2 regions of the Lentibacillus halophilus genome follow, and region 2 is predicted to be linked to the other one. Evidence: a T-box and tRNA genes for the amino acid it is inferred to sense, from the RefSeq annotation. Region 2 holds a T-box; the other holds one or more tRNA genes.
The links. The T-box of region 2 lies ahead of tyrS (tyrosine--tRNA ligase). A T-box ahead of a tRNA ligase gene usually reads a tRNA of that ligase, here a tRNA-Tyr.
Positions count from the first base shown of each region.

Region 1 (10,334 bases), 370 kb from region 2:
AATACGGGTCATCGAGTTCGCCTGACTTTTTAACAGTAGACGGGAAGACGAGAATTTCATCCGTAATACCGCCTTGCGTTGCCAATAGTCTGATACCATCAACAATAATTCCTTCGTCAGTTTTCTCTTCAAGATGAAGCGCCACATTCGCATCATTTTGCTCAGCTTGCATTTTAGCTCTATTAACTTGCGGATGGATCAGTGTGTGCGTCAAACTGATATCATTCTCACGTGCATATTCCGCATAGTTTTTAGCGTTCTCCGCAAACATCGGATCGCCCTCAGCAAAAAATTCATTAGCTTCACCCATGGCCATTACATCAGCATTCAAGTAATCTGGTGAGCGACCCATTAATCCGTTAGACAAGCTTTGCCATTCCATAATTGCTTCACGTCTCTGGATTAAATCATCAATTGTCTTTGGTGTCATGAAGGTTTTGCCAACGCTATTTCCAGTATTTGGATTAGTGTAAAGCATTTTTTCCGGTTTTTCATGTTGCAAATCATATAATTTAGCCATTGATTGAATAGCATTTTTAAATGCAGGATGCTCAGTGACATCGTTTACTCTTTCACCATGAATGTACACATTGTTATTCGCTTTCTTTAGCCGATCAATATATTGCTGTCCTGTCTTTGCTGGCATATATTTTTCCTCCTTTTAATGTTCTTCATTATTGTTTCTTGCCGAATTGGGGTATATGATGATCAGTCAGCGCCACATGAACAACTTGTGCTTCTGTATAAAAATCAAATGCATAATGCCCGCCTTCTCGGCCAATACCACTTGATTTGGAGCCTCCAAATGGAACACGCAAGTCACGGACGTTTTGGGAATTAATCCAAAGCATTCCGGCGTCAACCCCCTGAGCAACCCGATGACCACGCTGAATATCCTGTGTCCATACATAACCTGCCAAGCCATAGTCAATATCATTAGCCAACTCGATCACTTCATCTTCATCTTTAAATGTCATTACCGTTAAAATCGGTCCAAATATTTCTTCCTGAGCAACAGTTTTATCATTTGTTGCATTCAAAATCATGGTTGGTGGAATAAAGTTGCCACTTTTCATGCTTTCGGGAACGTTTCCACTCACGACTTCCGCTCCTTCTTCTTCAGCGATTTCCAAATAACGTTTAACATTCTGATAATGTGTTGTTGAAATTAGCGGTCCAACCTGTGTTGTTTCATCCATTGGGTCTCCAACCACAATATTTTCAATACGTTCCTTCAACGCTGATACAAAATCCTCGTAAATGGACTCATGCAGGAACAAGCGCGAGTTGGCCGTGCAACGTTCCCCATTGAATGAGAATATCCCCCATGTGCAAGCGTCCAATGCACGTTCAAAGTTTGCATCGTCAAAAACGATTATCGGGGATTTACCGCCCAGCTCCATGGAATACCGTTTTAATGTGTCTGCTCCGTTTTTGGTAATTTCGGAACCAGTGGCTGTTTCACCAGTGAACGAAATCAGTTTGACATCTTCATTGGATACCAGAGACGCTCCGGCCGTTTCGCCAAAGCCATGAACAACATTGAATACACCGTCCGGAAGCCCGGCTGAGTCGATTAATTCTGCTAATCTATTAGCTGTTAGCGGAGACCATTCCGCCGGCTTTAATACAACGGTATTTCCAGTTGCCAGTGCTGGAGCAAGTTTCCATGTTTCCAACATAAATGGAGCATTCCATGGTGTGATTAAACCTGCGACACCAATCGGTTTATGAATCGTATAGTTAATAAATTGGTCATCCACTTGATAGGCTTCCCCGTTCAAACGACTTGCGACCATTTCTGCATAAAAGCGAAAGTTCCGGGCGGCCCGGGCAACCATTTTTTTCGTTTGACTAATCGGCAATCCTGTATCATAAGATTCCAACGGAGCAATATCCTCGATATTTTCATCAATAACATCAGCAATTTTTTTGATATACTCCAGCCGATCAGCCACTTTCATCTTGCCCCATTCACCTTTAAATGCTGCATCAGCGGCTGCCGCTGCTTTGTCAATATCCGATTTGTCACCTTCAGCTACCTGGTTAATTTTTTCATTCGAGTAAGGACTGACGTTTTCAAATTGTTTTTTCGATTCCGCATCCACAAATGAACCATTGATATAAAGTTTGATATCCTTAATATCCACGTTTTCAGGTAGTTTTTGTTTGACTGGTTGTTGTGTCATGTGCACATTCACTCCTTAATCAGGTAATTCGTTTATTTGTTTGCGGCGGCATCTTTTAGTTCGGAACCATAGCTGTCCAGTACACTCTTGATCTCGTCTTGTACTTCTTTTGGCGGAACATCCATCGGCATTCTCAATGTCGGGTTGATCTTTCCTAACATGCCCAACGCTGCCTTGGCCGGTGCCGGATTTGTATCCTTGAACAGGACATCATTTAATGGCATCAAATCATAGTGCAAGTCTTGCGCTCGTTTGATATCGCCTTCATTCCATGCATTATGCATTTCGGCAACTTTTGTCGGGGCAACGTTAGCGGTTGCACTAATCGACCCCGCCCCACCAATAGCTAACATTGGATAGCATAACAGTTCGATACCAGAGTACAGCAGGAAGTCCCGACCGCATTTGAGCAATACACGGTTGACATGTTCAAAGTCTTTATTGGACTCTTTAACACCAATAATGTTCGGGCATTCCTGACTTAATTTAGCCAGCGTATCCACGTGCAAGTTCACCGCAGTTCTACCCGGAATATTATAAACGATAATCGGAAGGTCTACTGAATCCGCAACCGTTTTATAATGTTTAAACAAGGCTTCTTGGTTTGGTTTATTGTAATATGGAACGATAACGAGTGCCGCATCTGCTCCAATTTCATAAGCTTTTTTCGTTAAATACATTGTTTCATCGTGGTTAGTGGAACCTGTGCCCGGTAAAAATGGAACTCTGCCGTCGATTGCTTTTATCGCTGTTTCCATAACCTGCACCCGTTCTTCGGTGGTTAAAGAGCTCGGTTCACCACTTGTCCCTGTAACGGATATAGCATGACTACCGCTTTTAATTTGCCAATCTATCATATTTTTCAATGCATCAAAGTCGATGGATCCGCTTTCATGAAAAGGTGTAATAACAGGAACAACAGAAGCTCCCCGAATACGTTGTTTCACAGCGTCAATATTCTCCATTCGATTTGCCTCCTTTGAAATAATTAGAATTTTTATTTCTGAGTTAATAATACCACATTAGAAAATATATTAAAAATATCTAAAATATTATTCTAACATATAAAAAAAGTATACATAATGTTTTGATTTTTAGTATCATATGTTCGTCTTTGCATGTGAACATTGAAAAAATAAAAGATGTTTTATATAATGTTATAAATATCTGATGATATTATTTTATATATTTTTCATATACAATGAGGTGTCATCCATGGATATACGTCAATTGAATTATTTTTATACCATTGCAAATGAAGGTCAAATTACCCGTGCAGCAAAGAAGCTCCATATGGCACAACCACCGCTCAGCCAAACGTTAAAATCATTGGAAGATGAATTGGGGGTTACACTTCTTGAACGAAATGGGCGACAAATGGAATTGACAAAGGCTGGGATGGTTCTTTATGAAAAGGCGGAAAATATATTTCATTTTTTGGATGAAACGGCAATGGAAGTAAAAGAAACAGGCAAAGGCTTTAAAGGAAAACTTTCCATTGGCTGTGTAAAATCTTGTTTTTCAAAAGTAGTTCACCCCATAAAAGAATTTCGGAGTCAGTTCCCGGAAGTTAATATCGATTTACGGGAAGGAGATACGTCCCGGCTTACGGAATTGCTTCATAATCGAGAGATCGATCTTGCTGTTGTGCGACATCCGTTAGAAATGAAATCGTTTTCATCGCACGATTTATCTGATGAAGATTACGTCGTTATTGCTCCCGAGTCTTGGCATTTAGGTAATTACGAAAATGAGATTTCATTGAATGAACTGGCCGGTTTACCACTTTTACTCCTTCATCGAATTACTGGTGTAGGGCAATACGAAGTCATTATGAACCAATTTGAAAATAAAGGACTAGAACCAAATATTGTTGGTGAATGTCCTGATGTTGATATGATTTTAGGACTGGTCCATGAGGCAATTGGTGCAACCATTATTCCGGAGTCCGCTATTAAGGAACGACATCAGGACAACATAAGAAAGTTACAAATTAAGGATACAACGATCATTTCTAAGTCCTCCATCATTTGGTTAAAAGATCGCTATATTTCAAAAAGTGTCAGAAGCTTTATTGACCTATTTTAATTTCGAATTCCATTTTCTAATGTTTAACGAACTTCGGGATAGGGAATTTTCCAACAAACCTTATAAGGAGTGGTATATTGTCTAAAGTAATACCAGAAATCACCTTGCATGATGGCTTTCAAATACCTTCGATTGGGTTCGGCACCTTCAGATTGAGAGGCAATGATGGTGCGGCTGCCGTCGCAAGCGCCATCAATCATGGATACCGTTTAATTGATTCAGCCTACAATTATGAAAATGAGGGAACAGTAGGTGCGGCGCTTCAGCGGACATCTATACCTCGTGAGGAATTACGCATTACATCAAAGCTTCCTGGTCGTTATCACACTTACGATCAAGCAATCAAGACGATTCAGGAATCACTCTATCGAGCAAACCTTGATTATTATGATTTATACTTAATTCACTGGCCCAACCCAATACAAGATCAGTACGTGGAGGCGTGGCAAGCTTTGATTGATGCAAAAAAATGGGGATTGATCCGCTCCATTGGTGTTTGCAATTTTCTTCCGGAGCATCTTGAACGGCTTGAAAAGGAAACAGGCGTGCTGCCAAGTATCAATCAAGTTGAATTACACCCTTTCTTTAATCAAAGAGAACAGAGGACATGGCATGAACAACATGGTGTTGTAACAGAATCATGGAGTCCTTTAGCCCGGACGAATAACATATTTAATAACAAAACCATTAACGATATTGCGGCCAAACACAGCAAGTCCGCTTCACAAATTATTTTGCGCTGGCACTTTCAGCATGGTGCTGTTGCCATCCCGAAATCAGCATCAATCAGCCGGCAATTGGAAAACATCGCTATTTTTGACTTTGTGTTGGATGATGTTGATATGACGGCATTGGACAAATTGACACGTGAAGATGGCCGCATGAATGACCAAAATCCAGCTGTGTACGAAGAGTTTTAAGCCAATGGATTCAAACAAACTGTTCCACCTTTACATGATATTCGGCATTTAAGCCAGACTATGAGTAAAGGAGGAATAAGATGAGTACTGATAAAGGCAAGAAGAAAAAAAATAAAAGCAAAGAAGAATTAAATGATATGAAAGGCGGTAAAGAACGACACCGCCGGAATCGTTCTTAACTCAGGGCAAGTGTTTAGTAGAACCTGTTTCATTGTAATATGCTCACCTAAAAAGGTGGGCATATTACCTCAAAAGGCTTTAATTATTTATTATCGGTCCCATCTTCTTCTTCGTTCTCATTGGCTTTCTGGAATAAAGCTTCCGGAATCATTTCGAAACCCTCAATCACCGTGTTTTCTTCCACTTCAATCATTAAACAGCGTTTCCCATTCCATTCAACTTGACGTACATAGCTTAAGTCTTGCGGACCAATGGAGATATCCGCTACTTTTGTCTTTATTTTAATCGACTTGGAAGAATATTTTGGGACAATGTTACTTGCTTTTAACTCATACGACTCATCATCAATCACTGTTTTAAATGCTGACTCCACTTTTTCTGTATTGACATCTTCTACGCCACTCACTTTTAAAACATTTTCTACATCTTTGTAGTCTAATTTCGCTACATCATCTTCCTCTTCATTTTCTTCCACAGCCCGATGAATCTCTTCATAGACATTTGAAAGTGTTGATGTATTAATTTGGTCACCCGCTACCTTTTTGACAACTTCCTCAAAAACAAGCTTATCCTCTTCGGCAGTTACGACCTCTTCCGCATTTAAGACGTCTTCTATGAAATGATAATTCGGTTCATTCGCTTTCCCTGCCGAATAAAGTACGTGATTAACATCCGTAGCATTATCCGTAAAACTGGGAAATAGAAATCCTGATATAGGAGCCTTCAGGTTAATAATGGGATCTACGACGACATTATATTTGAACTCCTTTTCAACATAATCAAACAGTAATTCCTTTTTCGGATCTTGTGTTTTATTCATGCTACATAAAATAAAGGGATGGGAATAAACCGTGTCGCGCTCATTTTCTTCCGCCTCTTCATTTCGTTTCATTGGTTTCATATATTCCCCTCGTATAAAGGTTACAACAACATCCATTTCATATTGCTTGTCTTTCAGCATTTTCTCGACCAGTTGAAGCATATGACGCTTCCATTCTTCCGTATCATTACTTAAGAGACCGTGGTGGAGAATGAGCTGACTGTTATTTTCCACATCGCTTTGGAACTTCAATTCAAATAACTTTTGATCCAACTGGCCTGATAGTACTTTTTTAAAGTTGTCTAAAAATAACTCTTTCTGTTCATCTTCCAGCAAATCAAATGATGAACTTTCCTGGTGATAAATGTCACTCGATTCTTTCATAATGTACACATTAAATATTTCGCTAATTTTTAATAAGTCATTATTCACTTTGAATTGTTTTCGAAAGTGTGCGATATCATTTTTGTTCAATAGTGTTCACTCCTAAGCTAGTGATCAATATATATTGCAGAAGTACGCTGATGTTTGTTATGTGAAATTCTATTATATACTCCTGGACAAAGATAAGTCGATACAATTCCAACAATAATTCCAGCTATGACGTCTGTTGGATAATGATGCCCCACGTACAATCTGAATTGCTTTTCTGTTTTTCGCGGGTTTAGTTGGTGTTCCCGTCGGTTTATCCCCATAAAAAAGCACTTCCTTCGTGGGAAGCGCGGGTGGTTAAACGACTAGCCTCCTGACGTCTACCCATAATTGAACGTAAAAAAGACGGTATCTAGTCGCCTAAATACCGTCAGTAAGCCTTTATATCGATACCGGTGGTGGGGCTCGAACCCACACTCCCGTAGGAACACGATTTTGAGTCGTGCGCGTCTGCCAATTCCGCCACACCGGCATATGGGTCAATTCATGGAGGCGGTAACCGGATTCGAACCGGTGATAGAGGTTTTGCAGACCTCTGCCTTACCACTTGGCTATACCGCCAAAAGGGAAATAAAAGAAAAAATGGAGCGGAAGACGGGATTCGAACCCGCGACCCCCACCTTGGCAAGGTGGTGTTCTACCACTGAACTACTTCCGCATATAATGGCTGGGCTAGCTGGATTCGAACCAGCGAATCACGGGATCAAAACCCGATGCCTTACCGCTTGGCTATAGCCCAATATTATAAAGTGAAGGGGCGACCGGTGGGGATCGAACCCACGAATGCCGGAGCCACAATCCGGTGCGTTAACCACTTCGCCACGACCGCCATAATGTATATTATGGCAGGGGTAGCAGGAGTCGAACCCGCATCAAAGGTTTTGGAGACCTTCGTTTTGCCATTAAACTATACCCCTATTAAATATATGGTGGAGGGGGAGGGACTCGAACCCCCGAACCCTGAGGGAGCGGATTTACAGTCCGCCGCGTTTGGCCAACTTCGCTACCCCTCCATACTGATTAAGAAGGTGGCTCGAGACGGAATCGAACCGCCGACACACGGATTTTCAGTCCGTTGCTCTACCGACTGAGCTATCGAGCCGCAAACAACAATTTTATGTAATAATAATTATTTAAATGGCGGTCCGGACGGGACTCGAACCCGCGACCTCCTGCGTGACAGGCAGGCATTCTAACCAACTGAACTACCGGACCAGTTTGAATAACTTTGGTTGCGGGGGCAAGATTTGAACTTGCGACCTTCGGGTTATGAGCCCGACGAGCTTCCAGACTGCTCCACCCCGCGATGTATGAACTATGGTGGAGGATGCAGGTCTCGAACCTGCGACCCCTTGCTTGTAAGGCAAGTGCTCTCCCAGCTGAGCTAATCCTCCGATGCACGATAAGTGCAAATGTTACAAGACTTATGCCTTCATCTAAAACATTTAAGTGAAAGATGACCCGTACGGGATTCGAACCCGTGTTACCGCCGTGAAAGGGCGGTGTCTTAACCACTTGACCAACGGGCCATAATTAAATTGTAATGGCGGAGAGCGAGGGATTCGAACCCTCGAGACCGTGATAACGGCCTACACGATTTCCAATCGTGCTCCTTCAACCACTCGGACAGCTCTCCATGGCTCCACAGGCAGGATTCGAACCTGCGACCGATCGGTTAACAGCCGATAGCTCTACCGCTGAGCTACTGTGGAATAATCCAAATGGTATCGCCTGGCGGCGTCCTACTCTCGCGGGGGCAAAGCCCCAACTACCATCGGCGCTGGAGAGCTTAACGGCTGTGTTCGGCATGGGAACAGGTGTGTCCTCTCCGCTAATACCGCCAGACCTAAGTTGTGACAATCAACGATAATGGATGCCCAAACCCGATATTTATCAAGGCCAAGGATCATTATAGCCGTTATCGTCGAAAAATGCAAGGGTTTTTTTCAATTGCACCCTGAAAACGGAATAAGAACATTAGGCCATTCCAATGTGAAATGTGTGGTTAAGTCCTCGATCGATTAGTATCCGTCAGCTTCACGTGTTGCCACGCTTCCACCCCGGACCTATCTACCTCCTCGTCTTGGAGGGATCTTACTCACTGAACGTGATGGGAAGTTTCATCTTGAGGGGGGCTTCATGCTTAGATGCTTTCAGCACTTATCCTGACCACACGTAGCCACCCAGCCGTGCTCCTGGCGGAACAACTGGTGCACCAGCGGTGTGTCCATCCCGGTCCTCTCGTACTAAGGACAGCGCCTCTCAAACTTCCAGCGCCCACGACGGATAGGGACCGAACTGTCTCACGACGTTCTGAACCCAGCTCGCGTACCGCTTTAATGGGCGAACAGCCCAACCCTTGGGACCGACTACAGCCCCAGGATGCGATGAGCCGACATCGAGGTGCCAAACCTCCCCGTCGATGTGAACTCTTGGGGGAGATAAGCCTGTTATCCCCGGGGTAGCTTTTATCCGTTGAGCGATGGCCCTTCCATGCGGAACCACCGGATCACTAAGCCCGACTTTCGTCCCTGCTCGACGTGTCAGTCTCGCAGTCAAGCTCCCTTATGCCTTTGCACGCTGTGAATGATTTCCAACCATTCGGAGGGAACCTTTGGGCGCCTCCGTTACCTTTTGGGAGGCGACCGCCCCAGTCAAACTGCCTGCCTGACACTGTCTCCGGACCGGATCACGGCCCTGGGTTAGAATGTTCGTACAGCCGGGGTGGTATCCCACGGATGCCTCCACGTAAGCTGGCGCTCACGCTTCGACGGCTCCCACCTATCCTGTACAAGCTGCACCAACATTCAATATCAAGATGCAGTAAAGCTCCACGGGGTCTTTCCGTCCTGTCGCGGGTAATGCGCATCTTCACGCATAGTATAATTTCACCGGGTCTCTCGTTGAGACAGTGCCCAAGTCGTTGCACCTTTCGTGCGGGTCGGAACTTACCCGACAAGGAATTTCGCTACCTTAGGACCGTTATAGTTACGGCCGCCGTTTACTGGGGCTTCGGTTCAACGCTTCGCGCGCCGAGCGCGCTAACGCATCCCCTTAACCTTCCAGCACCGGGCAGGTGTCAGTCCCTATACATCGCCTTTCGGCTTTGCAGAGACCTGTGTTTTTGGTAAACAGTCGCTTGGGCCTGGTCACTGCGGCTCACGTAAGTGAGCACCCCTTCTCCCGAGGTTACGGGGTCATTTTGCCGAGTTCCTTAACGAGAGGTCTCCCGAACACCTTCGGATACTCTCCGTGCCTACCTGTGTCGGTTTGCGGTACGGGCACCTGTGAACTCACTAGAGGCTTTTCTCGGCAGTGTGAAATCCGGAACTTCGGTACTTGATTTCCCTCCCCGTCACAGCTCAGGATGCGTTGAGCGGATTTGCCTGCCCAACACCCTTGCTGCTTGGACGCACACATCCATCGGTGCGCTTTCCGTATCCTTCTGCGTCCCCCCATCGTTCCAACGCTCACGAGGTGGTACAGGATTATCGACCTGTTAGCCATCGCCTACGCCTTTCGGCCTCGGCTTAGGTCCCGACTTACCCTGAGCGGACGAACCTTCCTCAGGAACCCTTAGGCATTCGGTGAAAGAGATTCTCACTCTTTTTTCGCTACTCATACCGGCATTCTCACTTCCAGACGCTCCACCGGTCCTCACGGTCCGACTTCGCAGCACCCGGAACGCTCTCCTACCATTGTTCG
Region 1 is NZ_AP043750.1:1,512,728-1,523,061, reverse strand. Features, by position in the region: gene hpaB (4-hydroxyphenylacetate 3-monooxygenase, oxygenase component) at 1-646, opposite strand, end outside; gene hpaE (5-carboxymethyl-2-hydroxymuconate semialdehyde dehydrogenase) at 675-2,189, opposite strand; gene hpaI (2,4-dihydroxyhept-2-ene-1,7-dioic acid aldolase) at 2,222-3,154, opposite strand; gene ACZ5Q7_RS07440 (LysR family transcriptional regulator) at 3,405-4,277, shown strand; gene ACZ5Q7_RS07435 (aldo/keto reductase) at 4,355-5,197, shown strand; gene ACZ5Q7_RS07430 (DUF4317 domain-containing protein) at 5,460-6,671, opposite strand; gene ACZ5Q7_RS07425 (phosphatase PAP2 family protein) at 6,689-6,892, opposite strand; tRNA gene ACZ5Q7_RS07420 (tRNA-Leu) at 7,020-7,101, opposite strand; tRNA gene ACZ5Q7_RS07415 (tRNA-Cys) at 7,117-7,190, opposite strand; tRNA gene ACZ5Q7_RS07410 (tRNA-Gly) at 7,213-7,287, opposite strand; tRNA gene ACZ5Q7_RS07405 (tRNA-Gln) at 7,294-7,368, opposite strand; tRNA gene ACZ5Q7_RS07400 (tRNA-His) at 7,386-7,458, opposite strand; tRNA gene ACZ5Q7_RS07395 (tRNA-Trp) at 7,473-7,546, opposite strand; tRNA gene ACZ5Q7_RS07390 (tRNA-Tyr) at 7,557-7,642, opposite strand; tRNA gene ACZ5Q7_RS07385 (tRNA-Phe) at 7,659-7,731, opposite strand; tRNA gene ACZ5Q7_RS07380 (tRNA-Asp) at 7,768-7,844, opposite strand; tRNA gene ACZ5Q7_RS07375 (tRNA-Met) at 7,859-7,935, opposite strand; tRNA gene ACZ5Q7_RS07370 (tRNA-Val) at 7,948-8,023, opposite strand; tRNA gene ACZ5Q7_RS07365 (tRNA-Glu) at 8,087-8,158, opposite strand; tRNA gene ACZ5Q7_RS07360 (tRNA-Ser) at 8,174-8,265, opposite strand; tRNA gene ACZ5Q7_RS07355 (tRNA-Asn) at 8,267-8,341, opposite strand; rRNA gene rrf (5S ribosomal RNA) at 8,359-8,474, opposite strand; rRNA gene ACZ5Q7_RS07345 (23S ribosomal RNA) at 8,631-10,334, opposite strand, start outside.
Region 1: it encodes a tRNA-Tyr, which carries the amino acid that the T-box ahead of tyrS (tyrosine--tRNA ligase) is inferred to sense. The anticodon was not compared.

Region 2 (10,334 bases):
GAGCATCAACCGGCAAATACGTAACTGTGAACCCCAATCGCTCTAATCCGTGAAAAGCTTCATGAACAGAAGGATGTTCCACCTCCGTTGTAATGATATGGCTCCCCCGGTTCCGGTGTTCCAACGCAATTCCTTTAACAGCAAGATTATTGCCCTCCGTTCCTCCAGCAGTAAAGATCATTTCATCCGGCTGCACTTGCAAAAGTTCGGCTGCCTGTTCCTTTGACCGCTGCAGTAATTTCTCTGCTTCTCCGCCGAATGGATGGATACTGGAGGGGTTAGCAAAAAAATGTTCAGAAACTTGCTGAAAACTGTGTAAAACTGAAGGATCAGGTCTCGTCGTTGCGCTATTGTCCAAATAAATCATGTGCATAACTCCTTATCGTTATATCTAAGTTGATGACTTCGGGATAACCCGGGGAATGAACCATTATTTAAACGGCATGTTAATTGGCAGTCTTTTGAAATGCTTCGATTCGTTTTAACGACCCTGGATCGGCCTCTTCAACAGCTTTGGCAGCCTGTTCTAGAGCGAGTTCATATTCGTAGGAACGAAACAGCCGTTCTGCTTCCGACAGTTTAGAAGCCAACGATGAATTTTGACTTCGATACCGATTGGCATATTGGATAACCTGTTCGGTCAAATGGGCTTTATCAAGCATCGTATCCGTTTGTTCTGTGACATCACCAATAACTGATTGCGCTTCGGACAAAGCTTGTTGCACTTCTGTCATATCAAGCGGTTGTTTTTCAAGGATGTCAAATACATGTGTATTTTTTTGAACAGCATGTTCCACTTTATTCCAAATATAACTCGGAACCCCCGGTATATTGCTTTTCTTTAATTTACGCTTCACATGAAAGAGTTCATCTTTCATTTCCCCCAGCTTTTTCCTGGCTTCCATCTCATCCTTTCGCAGATTATGAATACCTTCTTTTAATAATTCATGCGTCTTCTGAAGCCCCTCTATCTCTTGAAACCCCTGTTCAAGTTCATCCCGTAATTCTGAATGCGCCGCACTTTCCTGCTTCAATCCATTTGTTATCTCTTCCAGCTGGTTTTTCAGTTGCGCTATGGACCTATCCAAGGCGATAAATTTCTCCATATCACTATCTTCAACGTAATAACTTTGCTTCAAAGTTTCTATTTCTTCTTTGGTCATTTGGAATTCATTATCCAGGGATTGCAACAGATCACGGAAATTGTTTATCTTCGTTTCCACATAATTTTTGGCGAGTGCTTCCTTTTCAAGCAGCTGATACATATCATCTATGCGTTCTTCCACTTCAGGTATAATGTTATTTGCTTCTTGTGTGTCGCCTTTATCTAAAGCTTTCATGCATGCCGTAAGTCTGTGCTGATAATCATATAATTCTTTTTCAAAATCGAGATGATCTATCCGGTAGCCATCATTTTTCATCTCTCGTAATCCTTTGTACAGCTCATCAAGTTGTTCCGGCAGGTCATATTTGCATTTTTTGTAGGTAATAGGAAATTGCTCCATCTCAGTATGAAGGGAATCCAATTTTTGTTTTACATGTTCAGCAAGGTCCCTGGCTTCAGAATAATTCCCTGCCTCGGTAAGATCATAATATTGTTTGAATTCGTCTTCAAGTTCGTCCAGTGTCACTTCAAAACTTGTCTCCGCTCCACCGAATGAGAACCGATTCTGAATTAGGTATTTCCGCAATTCTTTTATATCTGGTTCTATTTTTTCAGCCTCTTTGCGTGCGGATTCCTCTGAGCTCATAAGATGTTCAAGTTCCCCAAGCATTTTTTCTATATCGTTTTCAATCGTTTCCAATGTTTGCTCCGCATGCCGCAATGTTTTTTTGGCCTTGGAAAACCGATATTTGTCCGCTGCTTCTTCCGCATCAAAAAAATATTCTTCAATATCAGGAAGGTCTTTGGCGATAATCTGCTCCCAGTGGGCTTTCCATGACTCGAATTTATCCTGTGTTTCACCGGACAAATTCAAACGTTTAATGCGGCCCAGTTCCGCGGCAATGTTCCGATTCATAATATCCATCTTCCATGTTTCAAGGCGATCAACGACATCATAAATACGTTTTCGCATAATCAATCCAATAATAAGTGCAATGACTGCTAATACAATTATTCCTATGACATATGCCATAAAAATGCCTCCTGACCGTATTCCAGCAGATAGAGGAATTTTTCAATATAAAAATAATTTAGTTCTTTTTCTGAAACCGAGAATAGTAGTAATGCAATAATACCACGTCAACAGCATTTTTGGCTAAAAAAATCCAAAAAAATAATTGATTCGACAACTTTTTTGCACACGTTCTGACAATCATTTTATTTAATACTCTGCGTGTTTTCTTGCCAGACGACAAAATCAAGCCATTTCTCCACTGTTTGCGTATAATGTTTTACAAACTGTTGGTGAGAGAAGTCACCAATGACCTGATCCTTCCATTCATTTCGCATGACGTACGGAGTCACCAGCATCCCTTTTAATTGCATCAGAAAGAATTGTTTTTGCTGGTGTCTCTTCTTCCCGTCAAAAATGGCATAAAACGCATGGCTGATCAAGTAATTTTCTTTCGCCAAGTAGGTGACGGTCACTTCTCGAACAAATACGGAGTCAAGTGACAGTTCACGGTGTATAAAGCATGATAATTGATAGTTCTCCTGTTTGTACTGTATGATATCTGCAACTATATTCTTCAACTGATGAAGGGGCGCCAGTGACTTATTTTGCTGCATGCTTGCCTCAATGGTTTCCAAGTACGTTTCATAATATTGGGTGACGGCATATTCGAGAAGCCCTTGCTTGCTGTTGAAATAGTAGCTGATTAAAGACACATTGACATTGGCTTTGGCCGCAATATCTCTGACGGATGTTCCGTGAAAACCGTGCTGAAAAAATAACGACGATGCTGCATCAATAACGTTTTGTTTCGTTGGATTCTTTTTCATGCCTATTCAACTCCTTACCTGCTTCTTACGACGAAATAAGCAAAAATCCTCCCATAATCGCTCGACAATTATCATCTTCCTGTCGAACAATAAAACGATATGGGTACTAGAAAGGAAATGATTATGTTTCAAAGGGATTCTTACTCAGGTGACCGAACAAACGATTACAAACGTCTTATCAACCAATTACAGGCACTATCCGAAGATGAAACAGATACAATTGCTTTGTTATCGAACGCCTCTGCACTGTTAAACCAATTTCTTGATGAAGTGAATTGGGTCGGATTCTATATCTGGAATGACCATGACAGCGAATTGGTTCTCGGCCCATTCCAGGGACTTCCAGCATGTATACGGATCGCTTATGGAAAAGGTGTCTGTGGCACGGCCATTAAGGAACAGGTGACAAAAAGGGTTCCTGATGTTGCAGCATTTCCCGGCCATATCGCCTGTGACAGTGCCAGCCAGTCGGAAATAGTTGTACCACTTTTTATGAATGGTCAGATCTTTGGTGTTCTTGATATCGACAGTCCGAACATCAATCGCTTTGACGAAACTGATCAATTTTATCTGGAGACATTTACAGCGGAGTTAAAACAATTTATCACAGAAAAATAGAACACCTTACTTTATTGACCGGCTTTCATTGTAAAGACATTCTGTTAAAAGTGCCCATACAGAACCTTTGAATAGCGGAATCGAAAAAGAAAGTACAATGGTTGACTTCCCGATTTATAGGTTATATACTATTGGTTGTGTAAAATAAAAAAGTAGCCTATGTGAACCGGCATTGCCCCCATTTTGTTCCTCTTGCAAATAAACTATGGCAAACGGAACAAAAAACGACTCAGACACTGCATAACATACGGAATCAATCCATTTATGAAAGAGGTGTATCACGTAACTCTCTGCTGCTGGAGCGATGGTACATGAAAACAAAATGGACAATGATCAGGAACACGGTCGTTTATTTTATGCAAATAAACCAATAACAAAGGAGGAAATGTCCTATGGCACCAATTAAGGGATCTGACTGGAAAAAATCCCGCCGCCTCGGCATTTCATTAACCGGAACCGGCAAAGAACTTGAAAAACGCCCTTATGCTCCAGGTGAGCATGGACCTAATCAGCGCAAAAAAATGTCTGAATATGGGTTGCAACTGCAAGAAAAACAAAAACTTCGCTTCATGTATGGGCTGAATGAACGTCAATTCCTCAGCCTGTTTATGAAAGCCGGAAAAATGAAAGGTGTTCATGGCGAAAATTTCATGATTCTCCTTGAATCCCGCCTGGACAACCTTGTATACCGTCTTGGCCTTGCCCGTACACGCCGTCAGGCACGCCAAATGGTAAACCATGGCCATATTAAAGTGGATGGCGGACGTGTTGATATCCCATCCTACAGCACAAAACCTGGTCAGGTCATCAGTCTTCGTGAACGTTCTCAAAACTTGGACATCGTTGATGAAGCCATCGAAGTGAATAACTTTGTACCGGACTATCTGACATTTGATGAGGATAAAAAGGAAGGGAGCTATACCCGTTATCCTGAACGTTCCGAGCTTCCTGCCGAAATTAACGAAGCGCTTATCGTTGAATTCTACTCTCGTTAATGTAACAAATTCAGTAAATAAAAACCCTGAAACCTTTCCGAAGAAGGTTCAGGGTTTTTATTTTCGAAACCAATTCAGGCATCCTGTTGTTGCTCTAGATGAAATGGACTAAAAAGTATTTTTTCTTGCCACGCCGGATAATCGAAAATTGGCCTCCAATGCGGTCGGAGTCGCCCACAACATATTGTAAATCCTGCCGTCGTTCGCCGTTAATGTAGATGGCTCCATTTTGGATATCTTCCCGTGCCTGGCGTTTAGATGAGGCAATGGACGCATTTACAAGCAAATCAATCAAACCGATATCCTCCTTCGCCATGTCATAGGTCGGTACATCCTTGAACCCTTGCTGAATATCATCCACAGATAAATCTTTTAAATTACCACTGAACAAAGAATCGGTTATTTTTTGGGCTTGGTGCATATCTTCATCACTATGGACCATTATGGTCATTTCTTCAGCCAGCCGTTTTTGTGCTAACCGTTGTTCCGGACGGTTGTCCAGTTCCTTCTGCAATTCATCCAATTCATCCTGCTCCACGAATGTAAAATAATGCAAAAACTTCATGACATCACGGTCATCCGTATTGATCCAAAACTGGTAAAATTCATATGGTGTTGTTTTTTGCGGATCAAGCCAAATGGCCCCGCCTGCTGTCTTGCCAAATTTACTGCCATCCGCTTTGGTAATCAGCGGGACGGTCAACCCAAATACATCCGCGTCTTCTTCTTCCGATTCCCGGGAACGACGGATCAGTTCCATGCCAGCTGTAATATTGCCCCATTGATCACTGCCACCAATTTGCAGGCTGCAGTTTTCTTCTTGGTACAATTTCAGATAATCAAGCGACTGGAGAATCATGTAGCTGAATTCGGTATACGAAATCCCTTCTTCAATTCGGGCTGACACCGATTCTTTGCCTAGCATATAATTAATGCCAAAGTGTTTACCCGCGTCACGGAGAAAATCAATAATCGTCATATTGCTGAGCCAGTCATGATTATTCCGAGCACGTGCTGCATTGGTCCCACTGTCAAAGTTAAGCAATCGGCCCAGTTGCTGCTTAATGTTTTCCGAATACCTAAGTACTACCGATGCTTCATTCAAAGAACGCTCGGATGACCGGCCGCTCGGATCGCCTATCATTCCCGTTCCCCCACCAATTAAAGCAATTGGCTTGTGGCCGGCCCGTTGGAAGCGTTTCAGCATAATAATCGGTAACAAATGGCCAATATGCAAACTGTCGCCCGTCGGATCAAATCCACAGTACAAGGTTACCTGATTCTCGTTTAAATGGGTTCTTAAAGCTTCTCTGTCTGTTGTCTGTTGAACAAGCCCACGTTCTTCAAGGTCATGTAGAATATCCATTTTTATACCTCCACTTTGTCAAATCTCGCATCATTTCACTTCACCGAAAATAAAAAAACGCCCCTTGCATAAGCTAAGGGACGAGTATTGTACTCGCGGTACCACCCTTGTTGCACATGAATCGTTGTGCCACTTCAGGATTCATAACGGTGTTGACGCCGTCTTCTCAAGGACAAGGCATAATCAAACAAACGAGATATATACCTATTCCTAAAAAAGAAAAGCTCCAGATTGTAATTCACTTGCAAATATATACTGACTTCCACCACCCGTCAGCTCTCTGAAAAGGGATTTGCACAGCTACTCCGATCTTTCAGTGCTTATGATTTATTATTATCCATTCATTCTTACCATATCTGTCATATAAATGCAATATTTCTGCAGCAACTTAATATACAACGGATGATGCTGCTATGCTATAATAGGTTTGATTCAGGGGAGGTTTTATAGTGAACATCAAGCAATCATGGCAAAAATATATAAAAAAACTTCAAACAACATGGGACAGAATTCGTTCACATCGTTATACAGAAAAAGCGCAATCCGTCTGGCAATCAGGCCGAATTCAACAAACATCACGCATTAGTTATGATGTCGTTTGGAATATTATTTTATTTTTCCTAATGATTATAATTATAAGTGTATTTTTTGTCGGCGGTGTCGGTGCAGGCTATTTCGCATCCCTTGTTAAAGACGAACCTGTACGGGCGTACGACAGCATGGAACAAAACATTTACAACTATGAAGAAACGTCATCTCTTTACTTTGCCGATAATACATATATTGGGGATATACGCAATGATTTGTACCGTGAGGAAACGTCACTGGAGCAAGTGCCAGACGTTTTACAACATGCTGTCATTGCCACCGAAGATAAATATTTTTACGAACATGATGGCGTGGTGCCAAAAGCCATCGTACGTGCCCTCGTTCAACAAGTGACAAGTGCTTCAACGCAATCAGGTGGAAGCACAATCACCCAGCAGCTCGTCAAAAATCAGATACTGACCAACGAGGTGTCTTTTGAACGTAAAGCAAAAGAAATTTTAATTGCCATGCGCCTGGAGCGCTTCTTCGACAAAGATGACATCCTGGAAGCCTATTTAAATGTTGTTCCTTATGGTCGTAATGCTTCGGGTGACAATATTGCTGGCATTCAGACTGCCGCAAAGGGCATATTCGGTGTAGACGCTTCGGATATTAATCTGGCACAAGCGGCTTATCTTGCTGGTTTGCCGCAAAGTCCTTCCTACTACACACCCTTTCAAAACAAAGGCGGGCTAAAAAGCAAAAAAGGGATTCAGCCTGGAATCAACCGGATGAATACTGTATTGAAAAGAATGTATGATGCAGACTTTATTACGAAAAAACAATACAACCAAGCACGAAATTATGACATTGTAAACGATTTTACCGAAAAATCATCAACACCTGCTGAAGCGTATCCATACCTGACCCAATTGGCACAGAAGCGTGCCAAAGAAATTATTCAGGAAAAATTGGCCAAAGATGATGGTTATACGATGCAGGATCTGAAGAATGATGATAAATTAATGGAAGAATACGCCACGCGTGCTGACCGGGCGCTTCGACAAAATGGATACGACATTCAAACAACCATTAATCAAAATATGCAAGACGCCTTTCAAAAAACAGCTAAAAACTATAATTATTACGGCCCAGATTGGACGGGGTATATAACGGACGATGAAACCGGCGAACGAAAAAAAATCACTCAGCAGATCCAGACAGGCGGTATTCTGATCGAAAATAAAACCGGTCGGATTATCAGCTTTGTCGGTGGACGGAATTTTGATAAAAACAGTTCTTTCAATTTTGCCTTTCAGGGTGAACGATCAAACGGAAGTACCATGAAGCCAATTCTCACCTATGCACCGGCATTTGAAAAAGGGATTGTCCAACCGGGAACACCGATTGCTGATATCCCGACAACCTATTCGACATCAGCAGGGCCTTATACACCGCAAAACTATGCCGGTGGCTATCACGGCATTGTTCCAGCAAGAAAGGCTCTCTACAACTCATATAACATCCCGGCGGTGAAAACCTATGATCGCATTAGAGATCAGGATCCGGTCAATGAATTCCTGAATCCAATGGGGATTACTACCATTGGTGATGAGGAATACAAACATCTGTCGCTCAGTATTGGGGGGACAAATACAGGCGTTACCGTTGAAGAAAATGTCAATGCCTTTGCAACCTTTGCCAACCAAGGAAAGTTTGTGGATGCGCATGTCATTGAAACGATAACAGATCAGGAAGGCAACACCATTTTTGAGCATAAACCAAATCCAGTTGATGTATTTTCACCGCAGACAGCGTACTTAACGTTGGATGTCATGCGGGATGTTATCGACCGGGGAACAGGGACGTATCTACAATCACAACTAAAATATAATGGTGTTGATTGGGCCGGCAAAACTGGTACCTCACAAAATTATAAAGATGCTTGGTTCGTCGGAGTGAATCCAAATGTCTCCATGGGGGTTTGGACTGGCTACAGCGAAGAAAAAAGTATTCGATGTCGTTCGTGTTCATTAAGTTACAGCCAAAGAAACGAAAAACTGTGGGCAAAATTGATCAATGCAGCATCGGATATCAATCCGGATCTGGTGGCACCTGATCAAAGCTTTGAACGCCCGGGTGGAATTGTCTCCCGCAGTTACTGCGCCATTTCGGGGAAACGTCCATCCAAATTATGTGAAGAAACTGGATTGATCCAAACTGATATATTTAATGCCAAATATGTACCAACCGAGAAAGATGACAGCCTGATGAGAGGCTCTTTTGTCATGATGGATGGCAAAGCCGTCATTGCCGGAGCCAATACTCCTAATGAATTTGTGGAAGGCGATGGTATTACCTTTAATCCCGATTTTCTGGAAAGGAAAGGGTATGACCAACTCAATGACCTTTCTGCGCTATATCCAAGCACCAATCAAGATGCTTGGAAAAAGATTGGACTACCGCCCTCAGATGTCAGCAGCAAAACAATCGAGGATGATGGTCAGAACCCGTCCGCACCTGGTTCCGTTTCCATTTCCGGCAACAAGCTGACATGGCAGGATTCAAATAGTAATGACGTTGTCGGTTATCGCATTTATCGTGCCAGCAAGCCTGGCGATTCTTTTCAGCTTGTTGGTAACACAACAGAAACATCATTCACGTTTTCCGGTCAAAAGGGGGTGTTCCGTGTTAAAGCCGTTGATTATTTCGGGCTGGAATCACAAACATCCAACGACGTCATTGCCGGTAATGTCTCTGAGCCTGGTAAGGAACAGAAAAGCGGCGATGATGAAAAAGACGGGAATAACAATGATGACAGTCAAAAAAATAATGACGAGACCAATGATTAGCACTAAAACAGCAACTGATGAACGAAGAGGAACGCTATGCCTCTTCGTTTTTTCTTCATTTTTATTTTTTCAACACTAAAAAATAAAACTATTATTCTGTATAATGGAAACCAGAAACAGGAAGGATCAGTTAAAAACAAGGTGGTGAACCATTGAAGCACGAGAAAACATATCATTACGACATACGCGATACGCCTGATGGTCCGATTGTCATTGAAGGACCACTTTCATCAGCGGAATTAGGAACGTACCATTTCCATGAACATCTGGTTGCTTTCCGTCCGGCTCCCAACCAATTTGAAGCCATCCAGAGCATCGCCGATTGCCCGGAAGGAAGGATTATTATTGCTAGAACAGAGGGGACCATCATAGGTTATGTTACGTATTTGCATCCTGATCCAATGGAACGTTGGTCGGAATACAACATGGAAGATTTGATGGAATTGGGAGCCATAGAAGTCATCCCTAAATACCGAGGTGCGAAGATAGCTTTAGGACTGCTGGACGTCTCCATGATGGATGAATACATGGAAAACTATATCATTATTTCCACCGAATACTATTGGCACTGGGACCTTGATGGCACGAGACTGAGTGTATGGGACTATCGGAAAGTGATGGAAAAAATGATGGCCTCGGGCGGTCTGCTTCCTGCACCGACCGACGATCCGGAAATCATTTCTCACCCGGCGAATTGTTTGATGGTTCGAATCGGCACCCGCGTTTCCGAAACATCCGTGAGCCAATTTGATGAACTGCGATTTTTGCAACGGAGTCAATACCATGACATGAGGGAGGCTCTATAGATGCTCGTTGAGAAGATTATGAAAACAGAAGTGATAACGCTTCCCCCGACAGCAACAATAGCTGATGGTTTAAACACGTTAAGAGAAAATCATATCCGGCATATTCCTATAGTTAATGATAATGAACAATTGATCGGATTGGTATCAGACCGTGATGTTAAAGAGGCGTCCCCATCTATTTTTATGGAGGAAAACAACCATCACCTGTTAAAAAATGAACTG
Region 2 is NZ_AP043750.1:1,879,031-1,889,364, reverse strand. Features, by position in the region: gene ACZ5Q7_RS09245 (cysteine desulfurase family protein) at 1-367, opposite strand, end outside; gene ezrA (septation ring formation regulator EzrA) at 447-2,138, opposite strand; gene refZ (forespore capture DNA-binding protein RefZ) at 2,324-2,947, opposite strand; gene ACZ5Q7_RS09230 (GAF domain-containing protein) at 3,071-3,565, shown strand; gene rpsD (30S ribosomal protein S4) at 3,958-4,560, shown strand; gene tyrS (tyrosine--tRNA ligase) at 4,655-5,926, opposite strand; T-box leader at 6,000-6,252, opposite strand; gene ACZ5Q7_RS09215 (transglycosylase domain-containing protein) at 6,376-9,306, shown strand; gene ACZ5Q7_RS09210 (GNAT family N-acetyltransferase) at 9,459-10,112, shown strand; gene ACZ5Q7_RS09205 (acetoin utilization AcuB family protein) at 10,113-10,334, shown strand, end outside.